Regions from separate parts of the Sporosarcina sp. P37 genome, predicted to be linked through region 1. Evidence: a T-box and tRNA genes for the amino acid it is inferred to sense, from the RefSeq annotation. Region 1 holds a T-box; the other holds one or more tRNA genes.

Region 1 (6,612 bases):
ACATGTCTTTGCTAATAGTAATCCACCTCCGAATATTGTCTCGTGAATACACGTTTTGGGTACGCCGGAAATGCCGGCTTCAGGTCCCACAGGTCCATCCATTTTACGAAATAAAAAAAGTAGACAAATAGTATTTGTCTACCCGCGTAAGTAACCTATGCCTGCTATGCATAGAGATTCACTTATGTGCTAACCTGGCAACAACTTCATTGCGTCGATCAGGTGAGAAGCGGGTAGCCTCTTCTTATACCACAAACTGTATTCATTTAACCTTATTAATATTATCATGTATTGCATGGTGTGTCAACAGCATAACATTTCCTGCTGTTGGATGCACTGGTACTGTCTGAATTTCTTCAACTTTGTAAGTATAGCGCATAGTGAACTATATTGCAACTGTTAATTTCATTTTCACGCGAAAAACTTATGGGAACCTGCTTCGGGCTACCGAAGCAGGTTCCTGTCTGTCAGTCCTTCTTTACGTCTTCTTTGATCATTTCAATGAACGCGTCAAATGACATGCTGACGGATTTTTGTTCACCGTATTTGCGCACATTGACTTCGCCCGCTTCCATTTCACGGTCTCCAAGAACTAGCATGTATGGAACTTTCTGCACTTGTGCTTCACGGATTTTATAACCGATCTTCTCTTCGCGGCTGTCCACATCGACACGGAATCCTGCTTGCGTCAGCTTTTCTCTGATATCATCTGCGTAGTCAAAGTGAACTTCCGGAGAAACCGGGATAACTTCCACTTGAATCGGCGCCAGCCATGTCGGGAATGCGCCTTTGTATTCTTCGATCAGGAAGGCAACGAAACGTTCCATCGTTGACACGACACCTCTGTGAATAACAACCGGGCGATGCTGCTTGCCGTCTTCACCGATATACGTGAGATCAAAACGCTCCGGCAATAAGAAGTCCAGCTGAGCAGTAGAGAGAGTTTCTTCCATACCGATGGCTGTCTTTACCTGCACGTCCAGTTTTGGACCGTAGAATGCTGCTTCGCCTTCTTCTTCTGTATACGGAAGCTCCAGCTCATCCATCGCTTCTTTCAGCATCTTTTGTGCACGTTCCCACATTTCATCGTCATCAAAATATTTAGTTGTATCTTCCGGATCACGATAAGACAGACGGAACGTATAATCCTTGATGTTGAAATCTTTATATACTTCAATAATCAAATTAACTACACGTTTAAATTCTTCTTTAATCTGATCAGGACGCACGAAAATATGTGCATCATTCAATGTCATTCCGCGCACGCGCTGCAGACCTGAAAGCGCTCCGGACATTTCATACCGGTGCATAGTGCCAAGTTCAGCTATTCGAAGCGGCAAGTTTCGATAAGAATGAATGCCATTTTTATATATCATCATATGATGCGGACAGTTCATAGGACGCAACACCAGATCTTCATTGTCCATGCTCATCGCAGGGAACATGCCGTCCTGATAGTGATCCCAGTGACCTGAAGTTTTGTACAGTTCCACACTTCCAAGTACCGGTGTATAAACGTGCTGATAGCCCAGTCTTTCTTCTTTATCAACGATGTAGCGCTCGACTACGCGGCGGATTGTCGCGCCTTTAGGAAGCCAAAGCGGTAAACCTTGCCCGACTTTTTGCGAGTTCGTGAATAGATTCAGTTCTTTCCCGATTTTACGGTGGTCACGCTCTTTTGCTTCCTGCAACAGACGCAAATGTTCTTTTAGTTCGTCTTTTTTGAAGAACGCTGTTCCGTAGATTCGCTGAAGCATTTTGTTGTCGGAATTACCTCTCCAGTATGCGCCTGCAATACTCAGTAATTTGAACTCTTTCAGCTTCCCTGTAGACGGCACGTGAATTCCGCGGCATAGGTCGAAGAATTCGCCTTGTTCGTAAATTGATACTTGCTCGCCTTCAGGAATTGCTTCAAGAAGTTCCAATTTATATTCATCATCGATTTCCTCGAAACGCTTTTTGGCTTCTTCACGGGAAACATCGTGACGGATGATCGGCAGATTTTCACCGATGATACGCTTCATTTCTTTTTCCAGTTCAGGCAAATCTTCCGCAGTAATAGGTGTAGGCGAATCGATATCGTAGTAAAATCCGTTTTCGATGACCGGACCAATACCGAGTTTCGCATCAGGGAATTTGCGTTTAACGGCTTGTGCCAGAAGGTGAGCCGTACTGTGGCGCAAGATTTCCAATGCTTCATCTGATGTTGGAGTGATAATGCTGATGTCCCCATCTTCATGAATGGGTGTTGTTAAATCAATCAGCCGATCTCCGATTTTCCCTGCCAGTGCGCTCTTACGCAGCCCGGGGCTGATGGAGCCTGCAATCTCTTCCGTTGTTACGCCATTCTCAAATTCTTTTACTGCTCCATCCGGAAATGTTAAATGAATGTTTTCTGCCATTTGTATGACTCCCTTTCTTTTTTTGAACGCAAAAAAGCCTCATCCCTAAAGGGACGAGGCTTGAGCTCGTGGTTCCACCCTTCTTCCTTCTATTCGCATAGGCGAAAAGACGAAGCTTTCGATCGGCTAACGGGCCGTTACCGTCATCAGCTACTCTATTCACTGATGCTGCTCGGAGGTGGTAAATTTATGTTCTGCCTGCAAGGGTTTCAGCCTGGCCCCTGCTCTCTGGAAGGTGATCAATAAATTATTGTCCTCTTCGATGCATTTTGACAATTTATTTAAGTTGAACTGAGTAATAGTATAGAAAAGTCTCAGTGAAATTGCAAGTGTATTTTCTTATTTTTCAACAATCGGATCAAACTTCAGCTTTTCAATCCCGCCAATTTTCTCCTTCCAGTCTGAAAGGTTTGCTGACCATACGGATTCTTTCCATTATGCGGGCAGCCTTAATCGGCTCTTTTTCGCCGCGCTGGCTTGTAGTGAGATGATATTCCAGTTCATCATAATCAAAGTTGGAAGTAAAGAAGACCGGCAGTTTTTCTGCCATACGATACTGCAGTATCGTGCCAAGCACTTCATCACGCGTCCATGTTGACATCGTTTCTGCCCCAATATCATCGAGCATGAGCACAGGAGCGCGTTTTACAAACTCCACTTTTTCGTCCAGCGTCTGGTTTTGTATGGATTGTTTCATTTCACGTAAAAACTCCGGCACATAAACAACTACTGTCTGAATCCGTCTCGTCGCCAATTCATTCGCTAACGCACCTAAAATAAAGGATTTTCCAATGCCAAAGTTTCCGAACAAATAGAAGCCGCGATCCGGCACTTCTCCTGTTGAATCGATATGATTCAGGAAGTCTTTCGCTGCGCGTATGACGATGACACGGCTATTTTCTGACGTGAAATTGACGTCCGCCAACCGCGCCTCCATTACCTCTTTTGGCATATACATGCTGCTGACCATTTTAGAGACATTGCGCCGTTCGTCTTCCAGCTGCTTCGTTGGACAGACGACGTAGTCAAGGTCAATCAGGCGCTGTGAGATCACCAATTTAGGTTCAAAGCCTTTCATGACGTTAATGCAGCCTGCAAGATTTGGACAGCGTTCACATGCATGGGATGCTGTTGTGAATTCATACAGCTTCCCGAGGCTTCGGTCCACGACTTCTGTATTCACTTCATCCGCATGCTTACCGATAAATTGTTGGACAGCCGGATCTTCCAACACTTCATTTCGAAGCTCCTCATATTTTTTTGTTAATGAAGGGGCATTGACTACCCGTTTCATCGCGTCACCAATTCGTTCCATATTATTTCACCTCTGATTCTTGAATCCCCAACTCTTTCAATAATTTCTTACGCTCTTCTTCCACATTGAAATCAGCAGGTTGTTCATATGTTTTCTTTTTATTGTCACGCTTGGAAAACCATTCAGGAACTTTTTCCTCACGGGTTGTTTTTCGTTTTGCAGGTGCTGGCTTTTTCCCTTCTTTAAGCCACTTCATATATTGATCATGCTCTTTTCTCGAAAGTTCAAGGGCTGTTTTCGCATCTTTTACTTGTTTATTTGCCCAGTGAGAAGCAATTCTCTCCACAAAACTGTTGGTGATTTTCCCGTCATTGCGAATCATCACATATTGGAGCAGCACATTTACTACGCCTACCGGGAATTTATGCAAGTTGATCAATCGTTCGGCAAGCTGAACGTCTACAAGGAAAGGCTCTTTGCCGCTGACTTTCCGCAGCATATCTTTAGGCGGTGTATGTTCTAAATAATACAGCAGTTCTTCATCACGGCTCATATGTTCTTTTGGCTCTTCCGCCGGTGCAGCATTAGTGAAAACAGTCTGCAGCTTAGGCGGTTCTGTCGAAGTATTCATTTTGTAAAAATCCAATGCTGCCTTCCGAACTCTTTCTTCGGTCAGCTGATGGTTCTCATCTATAGAAAGCATAATGACTTTTTGCATATCCAGCGCGCTTAATGAATACAGGAAAGCCAGCATAGCAATCATTTCCCGAGAAATACTCCGCAACGAAGCTTTCGGAATCATTTGATCTGAAAGACCGCTGTAAAATAACTCAAAGTTAAATTCCGATTGATAAAATGGAATGCCGGGCGGCTCTGTTTTCCCTTGAAACTGCATTCCGGCGGTCATTTCCATCGCCTGATCCCCTCTTGCCGGCTGAAATACATCCAAAAATGTACGTGAAATATCCTGATATTCTTCCATTGGCATTGGTTCCTCGAGAAAACGGTTCCGCAACTGGCGGTATGGATGCTCGCCTATTTTACTGAATAAAAATGTAGACAGGAGCGGATCATTGAAAAATGAATGCGCGTCAAGCGGCGGCAGTAATTCATAGACAAACGAGCGCTTTTCCAGCTCTATTTTTTTCTTATAGGTGCGCAATAATCCGATCGCTTCCAATGAAATCCGTGCTTCAAAAATCGCTTGAAGCGGAAAAGAAGACATATTCATTAGATAATAATGGTTGTGCTCTTGCGGTTCTCTGCTTTCCGCATCTGACCAGAGCGTCATGAATAAACTGACCGCCTCAGGTCCGATGAGCGGCTGATAAAATAATGTGAGCATCTGCCGGTCATATGTGGAAAAAGGGTGCGCTAATCTTACTTCGAAGGAATCGACAGGCTGCAACTCTGTATAAAGCATTTGAACAATCGCCTCCCCTTCTGGTCAAACATTTACTCTTCATGATTTTTTCTGTTCTGCAGCTGCTGCAGTTCATCTATAAAGACGGTGATGTCTTTGTAATGCCGATAGACGGAAGCAAAGCGCACATAAGCAACTTCATCGACATCCACTAAACGTTCCATTACCATCTCTCCGACTTGTTCGGAGTCTATTTCAACATTTCCCGAGCTTCTCAGTTCTTTTTCAATAGAAGTGACAATATCTTTTAGTTCTTCAATCGGAACTGCACGTTTTTCACAGGCCCGGATCAAGCCCCGCAATAATTTTTCGCCGCTGAATTCTTCCCGTGTCTTATCCTTCTTCACGACTACTAATGGAGAATGTTCTACTTTTTCAAATGTCGTGAAACGAAAAGTACATTTCTCACATTCACGTCTTCTTCGAATGGAACGGTTTTCTTCGGCCGGCCGTGAATCGATTACACGTGTTCCGTTGTAGTGACAAGCTGGACATAACATAGTTAGTTCCTCCGCATATTCATTAGTACTTTTCATTATAACAGAAACTGTCCATACAACAACAAGCGGACATAGAAAAGCACTCCACCCTGTAGGATGAAGTGCCGGAATCACTCATTAAGAAGTTACTTTGTCTGCTAAAGCAGCAGCCACTTTTTTTGCTAATTCCACTACGCGTGCGGAATAGCCCCATTCGTTGTCGTACCAAGCAAGTACTTTGATTTTACGGTCGCCCATGACGATTGTTGAAAGTCCGTCAAGTGTGGCAGATTCTGTTGTCGTGTTGAAGTCGATCGATACAAGCGGTTCTGTAGTGAAACGAAGGATGCCGTTCATTGATCCTTCAGCTGCTTTACGGAAAGCGTTGTTTACTTCTTCAACCGTTACATCTTTTTCCACGTCCACTACCAGGTCAACAAGAGAAACGTTCGGTGTCGGGATACGCAATGCCAGACCATGAATCTTTCCTTCTAATTCAGGCAATACAAGAGACAAAGCTTTTGCTGCTCCTGTAGAAGTAGGAATGATGGATTCTCCGCAAGAACGCGCGCGGCGTAAATCTTTATGCGGATTATCAAGGTTTTTCTGGTCATTTGTATAAGCATGGACAGTCGTCATCAGGCCGTTCACAATACCGAATTCATCATTCAATACTTTTGCGACCGGTGCCAGACAGTTTGTCGTACAGCTTGCATTAGAAATAACGCTGTGTTTTTCAATGTCCAGTTTATCATCGTTAACGCCGATCACTACTGTCACATCTTCATCTTTGCCCGGTGCAGTCAAGATGACTTTCTTCGCACCCGAATCTAAATGAAGCGCCGCTTTATCACGTGAATTGAATACGCCTGTTGATTCGATGACAATATCTACACCAAGTTCTTTCCAAGGCAGTTTTGAAGGGTCGCGCTCTGTAACGAGTTGTACACGTTTACCGTCTACAATAATTGCGTTTTCTTCTGCCTGAATGTCACCATCGAAAATACCGTGTGTTGAATCATATTTTAAGAGATGTGCTATTGTTTCTGCGGG
Region 2 (6,612 bases), 1.4 Mb from region 1:
GGATGTTGGCTTAGAAGCAGCCATCATTTAAAGAGTGCGTAATAGCTCACTGGTCGAGTGGCGCTGCGCCGAAAATGTACCGGGGCTAAACAGATCACCGAAGCTGTGGATTGACCGTAAGGTCAATGGTAGGAGAGCGTTCCAAGGGCGTTGAAGCTGGACCGGAAGGACTGGTGGAGCGCTTGGAAGTGAGAATGCCGGTATGAGTAGCGAAAGAAGGGTGAGAATCCCTTCCACCGAATGCCCAAGGTTTCCTGAGGAAGGCTCGTCCGCTCAGGGTTAGTCAGGACCTAAGTCGAGGCCGATAGGCGTAGACGATGGACAACAGGTTGATATTCCTGTACCACCTCCCCGCCGTTTGAGTAATGGGGGGACGCAGTAGGATAGGGTGAGCACACAGTTGGTTGTGTGTCTAAGCAGTGAGGTGGAGAACGAGGCAAATCCCGTTCTCATATAACACTAGGCTGTGATGGCAAGGAGATTGATCTCCGGAGTCCCTGATTTCACACTGCCAAGAAAAGCCTCTAGCGAGGCGGGAGGTGCCTGTACCGCAAACCGACACAGGTAGGCGAGGAGAGAATCCTAAGGTGATCGAGAGAACTCTCGTTAAGGAACTCGGCAAAATGACCCCGTAACTTCGGGAGAAGGGGTGCTCTGGTAGGGTGAATAGCCCGAGAGAGCCGCAGTGAATAGGCCCAGGCGACTGTTTAGCAAAAACACAGGTCTCTGCAAAATCGTAAGATGACGTATAGGGGCTGACGCCTGCCCGGTGCTGGAAGGTTAAGAGGAGGGGTTAGCGCAAGCGAAGCTCTGAATTGAAGCCCCAGTAAACGGCGGCCGTAACTATAACGGTCCTAAGGTAGCGAAATTCCTTGTCGGGTAAGTTCCGACCCGCACGAAAGGCGTAACGATCTGGGCACTGTCTCAACGAGAGACTCGGTGAAATTATAATATGCGTGAAGATGCGCATTACCCGCGACAGGACGGAAAGACCCCGTGGAGCTTTACTGTAGCCTGATATTGAATTCCGGTGCAGCCTGTACAGGATAGGTAGGAGCCTTGGATTCCGGAGCGCCAGCTTCGGAGGAGGCATTGGTGGGATACTACCCTGGCTGTATTGGACTTCTAACCCTTGCCCGTGATCCGGGCAGGAGACAGTGTCAGGTGGGCAGTTTGACTGGGGCGGTCGCCTCCTAAAGAGTAACGGAGGCGCTCAAAGGTTCCCTCAGAATGGTTGGACATCATTCGCAGAGTGCAAAGGCATAAGGGAGCTTGACTGCGAGACCTACAAGTCGAGCAGGGTCGAAAGACGGACTTAGTGATCCGGTGGTTCCGCATGGAAGGGCCATCGCTCAACGGATAAAAGCTACCCCGGGGATAACAGGCTTATCTCCCCCAAGAGTCCACATCGACGGGGAGGTTTGGCACCTCGATGTCGGCTCGTCGCATCCTGGGGCTGTAGTCGGTCCCAAGGGTTGGGCTGTTCGCCCATTAAAGCGGCACGCGAGCTGGGTTCAGAACGTCGTGAGACAGTTCGGTCCCTATCCGTCGCGGGCGCAGGAAATTTGAGGAGAGCTGTCCTTAGTACGAGAGGACCGGGATGGACATACCGCTGGTGTACCAGTTGTCTTGCCAAAGGCATCGCTGGGTAGCTATGTATGGACGGGATAAATGCTGAAAGCATCTAAGCATGAAGCCCCCTTCAAGATGAGATTTCCCATTACGCAAGTAAGTAAGATCCCTCAAAGATGATGAGGTGGATAGGTCTGGGGTGGAAGTACGGCGACGTATGGAGCTGACAGATACTAATCGATCGAGGACTTAACCTATTATAAAAAGAAGTTACTTGAATGACCCAATGTCTTTTATTCAGTTTTGAGTGAACAAGCTTTACTCAAAAAAATATTAAAAATAATGCTTGCATTAATTTTAATAAGTGTTATAATAGTAAATGTCCTGAAAAAAGGACTCGCAGTCTGGTGACGATGGCGAAGAGGTCACACCCGTTCCCATACCGAACACGGAAGTTAAGCTCTTCAGCGCTGATGGTAGTTGGGGGTTTCCCCCTGTGAGAGTAAGACGTCGCCAGGCAATTTTTTTCTTAAGATCTTCAATGATAATGTCATACATAATCAAGCGATCAATAGGAATGAAAAATAAAAAAGCAGTATTATACCCAGGAGGATTAGCTCAGCTGGGAGAGCACCTGCCTTACAAGCAGGGGGTCGGCGGTTCGAGCCCGTCATCCTCCACCATATATATTCTACACCTGCCGGTGTAGCTCAACTGGTAGAGCAACTGACTTGTAATCAGTAGGTTGAGGGTTCAAGTCCTTTCGCCGGCACCACTTAGTACGAGCCGTTAGCTCAGTTGGTAGAGCATCTGACTTTTAATCAGAGGGTCACAGGTTCGAATCCTGTACGGCTCACCATTTTTACAGTATCATATTGCGGGTGTGGTGGAACTGGCAGACACGCTAGACTTAGGATCTAGTGCCTTCGGGCGTGGGGGTTCGACTCCCTTCACCCGCACTTTTACGCGGAAGTAGTTCAGTGGTAGAATACGACCTTGCCAAGGTCGGGGTCGCGGGTTCGAATCCCGTCTTCCGCTTTTCACTCTTGCCGGGGTGGCGGAACTGGCAGACGCACAGGACTTAAAATCCTGCGGTAGGTGACTACCGTACCGGTTCGATTCCGGTTCTCGGCACCAAATTTATAATATGCGCCCGTAGCTCAATTGGATAGAGCGTCTGACTACGGATCAGAAGGTTGTGGGTTCGACTCCTGCCGGGCGCGCCATAATTTAAATAATCTCATTATATACAGTCGGGAAGTAGCTCAGCTTGGTAGAGCACTTGGTTTGGGACCAAGGGGTCGCAGGTTCGAATCCTGTCTTCCCGACCACTTAATGGGGCCTTAGCTCAGCTGGGAGAGCGCCTGCCTTGCACGCAGGAGGTCAACGGTTCGATCCCGTTAGGCTCCACCATTAATTATATTTGAACTTCATGAACCTTGAAAACTGAACAGCAAAACGTTAACGAAATACAGTTTATGCATCTAACGATGACATAAACAAAATGAGTATCTTAATTGATGCCAGCAAATGAAACTCGAGCTAATCGATTTTTCATTCTACTGACTGACAAGGTGTAGTGAAGTGCTAGGAGATGAAGGAGAGAAGGAGGGAGCGTACTCAGGTACGTGACCGACTGATCGACTGAAATCGACGACGCAATTCGCTGCAGATTGTCTGTCAGTCTTATGGAGAGTTTGATCCTGGCTCAGGACGAACGCTGGCGGCATGCCTAATACATGCAAGTCGAGCGAACTGTTGGAAGCTTGCTTCCAACAGTTAGCGGCGGACGGGTGAGTAACACGTGGGCAACCTGCCCTTCAGATGGGGATAACTCCGGGAAACCGGGGCTAATACCGAATAATCCATTTCTTCGCATGAAGAGATGTTGAAAGACGGCGTTTCGCTGTCACTGAAGGATGGGCCCGCGGCGCATTAGCTAGTTGGTGGGGTAACGGCCTACCAAGGCAACGATGCGTAGCCGACCTGAGAGGGTGATCGGCCACACTGGGACTGAGACACGGCCCAGACTCCTACGGGAGGCAGCAGTAGGGAATCTTCCACAATGGACGAAAGTCTGATGGAGCAATGCCGCGTGAGTGAAGAAGGTTTTCGGATCGTAAAGCTCTGTTGTAAGGGAAGAACAAGTACAGGAGTAACTGCCTGTACCTTGACGGTACCTTACCAGAAAGCCACGGCTAACTACGTGCCAGCAGCCGCGGTAATACGTAGGTGGCAAGCGTTGTCCGGAATTATTGGGCGTAAAGCGCGCGCAGGCGGTCCTTTAAGTCTGATGTGAAAGCCCACGGCTCAACCGTGGAGGGTCATTGGAAACTGGAGGACTTGAGTACAGAAGAGGAAAGCGGAATTCCACGTGTAGCGGTGAAATGCGTAGAGATGTGGAGGAACACCAGTGGCGAAGGCGGCTTTCTGGTCTGTAACTGACGCTGAGGCGCGAAAGCGTGGGGAGCAAACAGGATTAGATACCCTGGTAGTCCACGCCGTAAACGATGAGTGCTAAGTGTTAGGGGGTTTCCGCCCCTTAGTGCTGCAGCTAACGCATTAAGCACTCCGCCTGGGGAGTACGGCCGCAAGGCTGAAACTCAAAGGAATTGACGGGGACCCGCACAAGCGGTGGAGCATGTGGTTTAATTCGAAGCAACGCGAAGAACCTTACCAGGTCTTGACATCCCACTGACCGGCATGGAGACATGCCTTTCCCTTCGGGGACAGTGGTGACAGGTGGTGCATGGTTGTCGTCAGCTCGTGTCGTGAGATGTTGGGTTAAGTCCCGCAACGAGCGCAACCCTTAATCTTAGTTGCCATCATTCAGTTGGGCACTCTAAGGTGACTGCCGGTGACAAACCGGAGGAAGGTGGGGATGACGTCAAATCATCATGCCCCTTATGACCTGGGCTACACACGTGCTACAATGGACGATACAGAGGGCTGCAAACCCGCGAGGGGGAGCCAATCCCACAAAATCGTTCCCAGTTCGGATTGCAGGCTGCAACTCGCCTGCATGAAGCCGGAATCGCTAGTAATCGTGGATCAGCATGCCACGGTGAATACGTTCCCGGGTCTTGTACACACCGCCCGTCACACCACGAGAGTTTGTAACACCCGAAGTCGGTGGGGTAACCCTTACGGGAGCCAGCCGCCGAAGGTGGGACAGATGATTGGGGTGAAGTCGTAACAAGGTAGCCGTATCGGAAGGTGCGGCTGGATCACCTCCTTTCTAAGGATTATGTTCTCTTGTCTGAAATATGACAGAAACATTCGGAAGATGAATCTCCGATTCATCACGTTAACGTTTTGCGTTCAGTTTTGAAGGCTCATTTTTTGAGTGTTCAAAGCTTTTTTCTTGTTCATTGAAAACTGGATAAAACGACATTGAAAGTAATCAAGTAATCAACCGAATTGCATAGTCATATGCAGTTCAAGCAATCTTTTTAACCTTCTGATTCCTATCGCTAGGATGACGTTGGACCTTTTATAGGTTAAGTTAGAAAGGGCGCACGGCGGATGCCTTGGCACTAGGAGCCGATGAAGGACGGCACTAACACCGATATGCTTCGGGGAGCTGTAAGTAAGCTTTGATCCGAAGATTTCCGAATGGGGAAACCCACTGTCCGTAATGGGACAGTACGTGTATGTGAATACATAGCATACTCGTGGCACACCCGGAGAACTGAAACATCTAAGTACCCGGAGGAAGAGAAAGAAACATCGATTCCCTTAGTAGCGGCGAGCGAAACGGGAAGAGCCCAAACCAAGAAGCTTGCTTCTTGGGGTTGTAGGACACTCTATACGGAGTTACAAAGGAATGCATTAGACGAAGCGACCTGGAAAGGTCCGCCGCAGCGGGTAAAAGCCCTGTAGTCGAAAGTGCATTCTCTCCAGAGTGGATCCTGAGTACGGCGGAACACGTGAAATTCCGTCGGAATCCGGGAGGACCATCTCCCAAGGCTAAATACTCCCTAGTGACCGATAGTGAACCAGTACCGTGAGGGAAAGGTGAAAAGCACCCCGGAAGGGGAGTGAAATAGAACCTGAAACCGTGCGCTTACAAATTGTCAGAGCCCGTTAATGGGTGATGGCGTGCCTTTTGTAGAATGAACCGGCGAGTTACGATTCCATGCAAGGTTAAGCTGAGAAAGCGGAGCCGCAGCGAAAGCGAGTCTGAATAGGGCGAATGAGTATGGGGTCGTAGACCCGAAACCAGGTGATCTACCCATGTCCAGGGTGAAGGTCAGGTAACACTGACTGGAGGCCCGAACCCACGTATGTTGAAAAATGCGGGGATGAGGTGTGGGTAGCGGTGAAATTCCAATCGAACCTGGAGATAGCTGGTTCTCTCCGAAATAGCTTTAGGGCTAGCCTCAAACGAAAGAATCTCGGAGGTAGAGCACTGTTTGGACGAGGGGCCCATCCCGGGTTACCGAATTCAGACAAACTCCGAATGCCGATGATTTATGTTTGGGAGTCAGACAGTGGGTGATAAGATCCATTGTCGAGAGGGAAACAGCCCAGACCACCAGCTAAGGTCCCCAAGTATCTGTTAAGTGGAAAAGGATGTGGCGTTGCCCAGACAACCAGGATGTTGGCTTAGAAGCAGCCATCATTTAAAGAGTGCGTAATAGCTCACTGGTCGAGTGGCGCTGCGCCGAAAATGTACCGGGGCTAAACAGATCACCGAAGCTGTGGATTGACCGTAAGGTCAATGGTAGGAGAGCGTTCCAAGGGCGTTGAAGCTGGACCGGAAGGACTGGTGGAGCGCTTGGAAGTGAGAATGCCGGTATGAGTAGCGAAAGAAGGGTGAGAATCCCTTCCACCGAATGCCCAAGGTTTCCTGAGGAAGGCTCGTCCGCTCAGGGTTAGTCAGGACCTAAGTCGAGGCCGATAGGCGTAGACGATGGACAACAGGTTGATATTCCTGTACCACCTCCCCGCCGTTTGAGTAATGGGGGGACGCAGTAGGATAGGGTGAGCACACAGTTGGTTGTGTGTCTAAGCAGTGAGGTGGAGAACGAGGCAAAT

The links. A T-box is a leader RNA that pairs with one kind of tRNA and senses whether it is charged. The one in region 1 lies ahead of thrS (threonine--tRNA ligase), so its partner is inferred to be a tRNA-Thr.
Region 2: it encodes a tRNA-Thr, which carries the amino acid that the T-box ahead of thrS (threonine--tRNA ligase) is inferred to sense. The anticodon was not compared.

Annotation. Positions count from the first base shown of each region.
Region 1 is NZ_CP015349.1:521,159-527,770, forward strand. Features, by position in the region: gene infC (translation initiation factor IF-3) at 1-4, opposite strand, end outside; gene thrS (threonine--tRNA ligase) at 468-2,402, opposite strand; T-box leader at 2,449-2,674, opposite strand; gene dnaI (primosomal protein DnaI) at 2,776-3,717, opposite strand; gene SporoP37_RS02855 (replication initiation and membrane attachment family protein) at 3,719-5,080, opposite strand; gene nrdR (transcriptional regulator NrdR) at 5,113-5,580, opposite strand; gene SporoP37_RS02865 (glyceraldehyde-3-phosphate dehydrogenase) at 5,698-6,612, opposite strand, start outside.
Region 2 is NZ_CP015349.1:1,964,204-1,970,815, forward strand. Features, by position in the region: rRNA gene SporoP37_RS10135 (23S ribosomal RNA) at 1-1,829, shown strand, start outside; rRNA gene rrf (5S ribosomal RNA) at 1,976-2,091, shown strand; tRNA gene SporoP37_RS10145 (tRNA-Val) at 2,180-2,255, shown strand; tRNA gene SporoP37_RS10150 (tRNA-Thr) at 2,272-2,347, shown strand; tRNA gene SporoP37_RS10155 (tRNA-Lys) at 2,356-2,431, shown strand; tRNA gene SporoP37_RS10160 (tRNA-Leu) at 2,450-2,531, shown strand; tRNA gene SporoP37_RS10165 (tRNA-Gly) at 2,539-2,610, shown strand; tRNA gene SporoP37_RS10170 (tRNA-Leu) at 2,621-2,709, shown strand; tRNA gene SporoP37_RS10175 (tRNA-Arg) at 2,722-2,798, shown strand; tRNA gene SporoP37_RS10180 (tRNA-Pro) at 2,827-2,903, shown strand; tRNA gene SporoP37_RS10185 (tRNA-Ala) at 2,910-2,985, shown strand; rRNA gene SporoP37_RS10190 (16S ribosomal RNA) at 3,258-4,810, shown strand; rRNA gene SporoP37_RS10195 (23S ribosomal RNA) at 5,071-6,612, shown strand, end outside.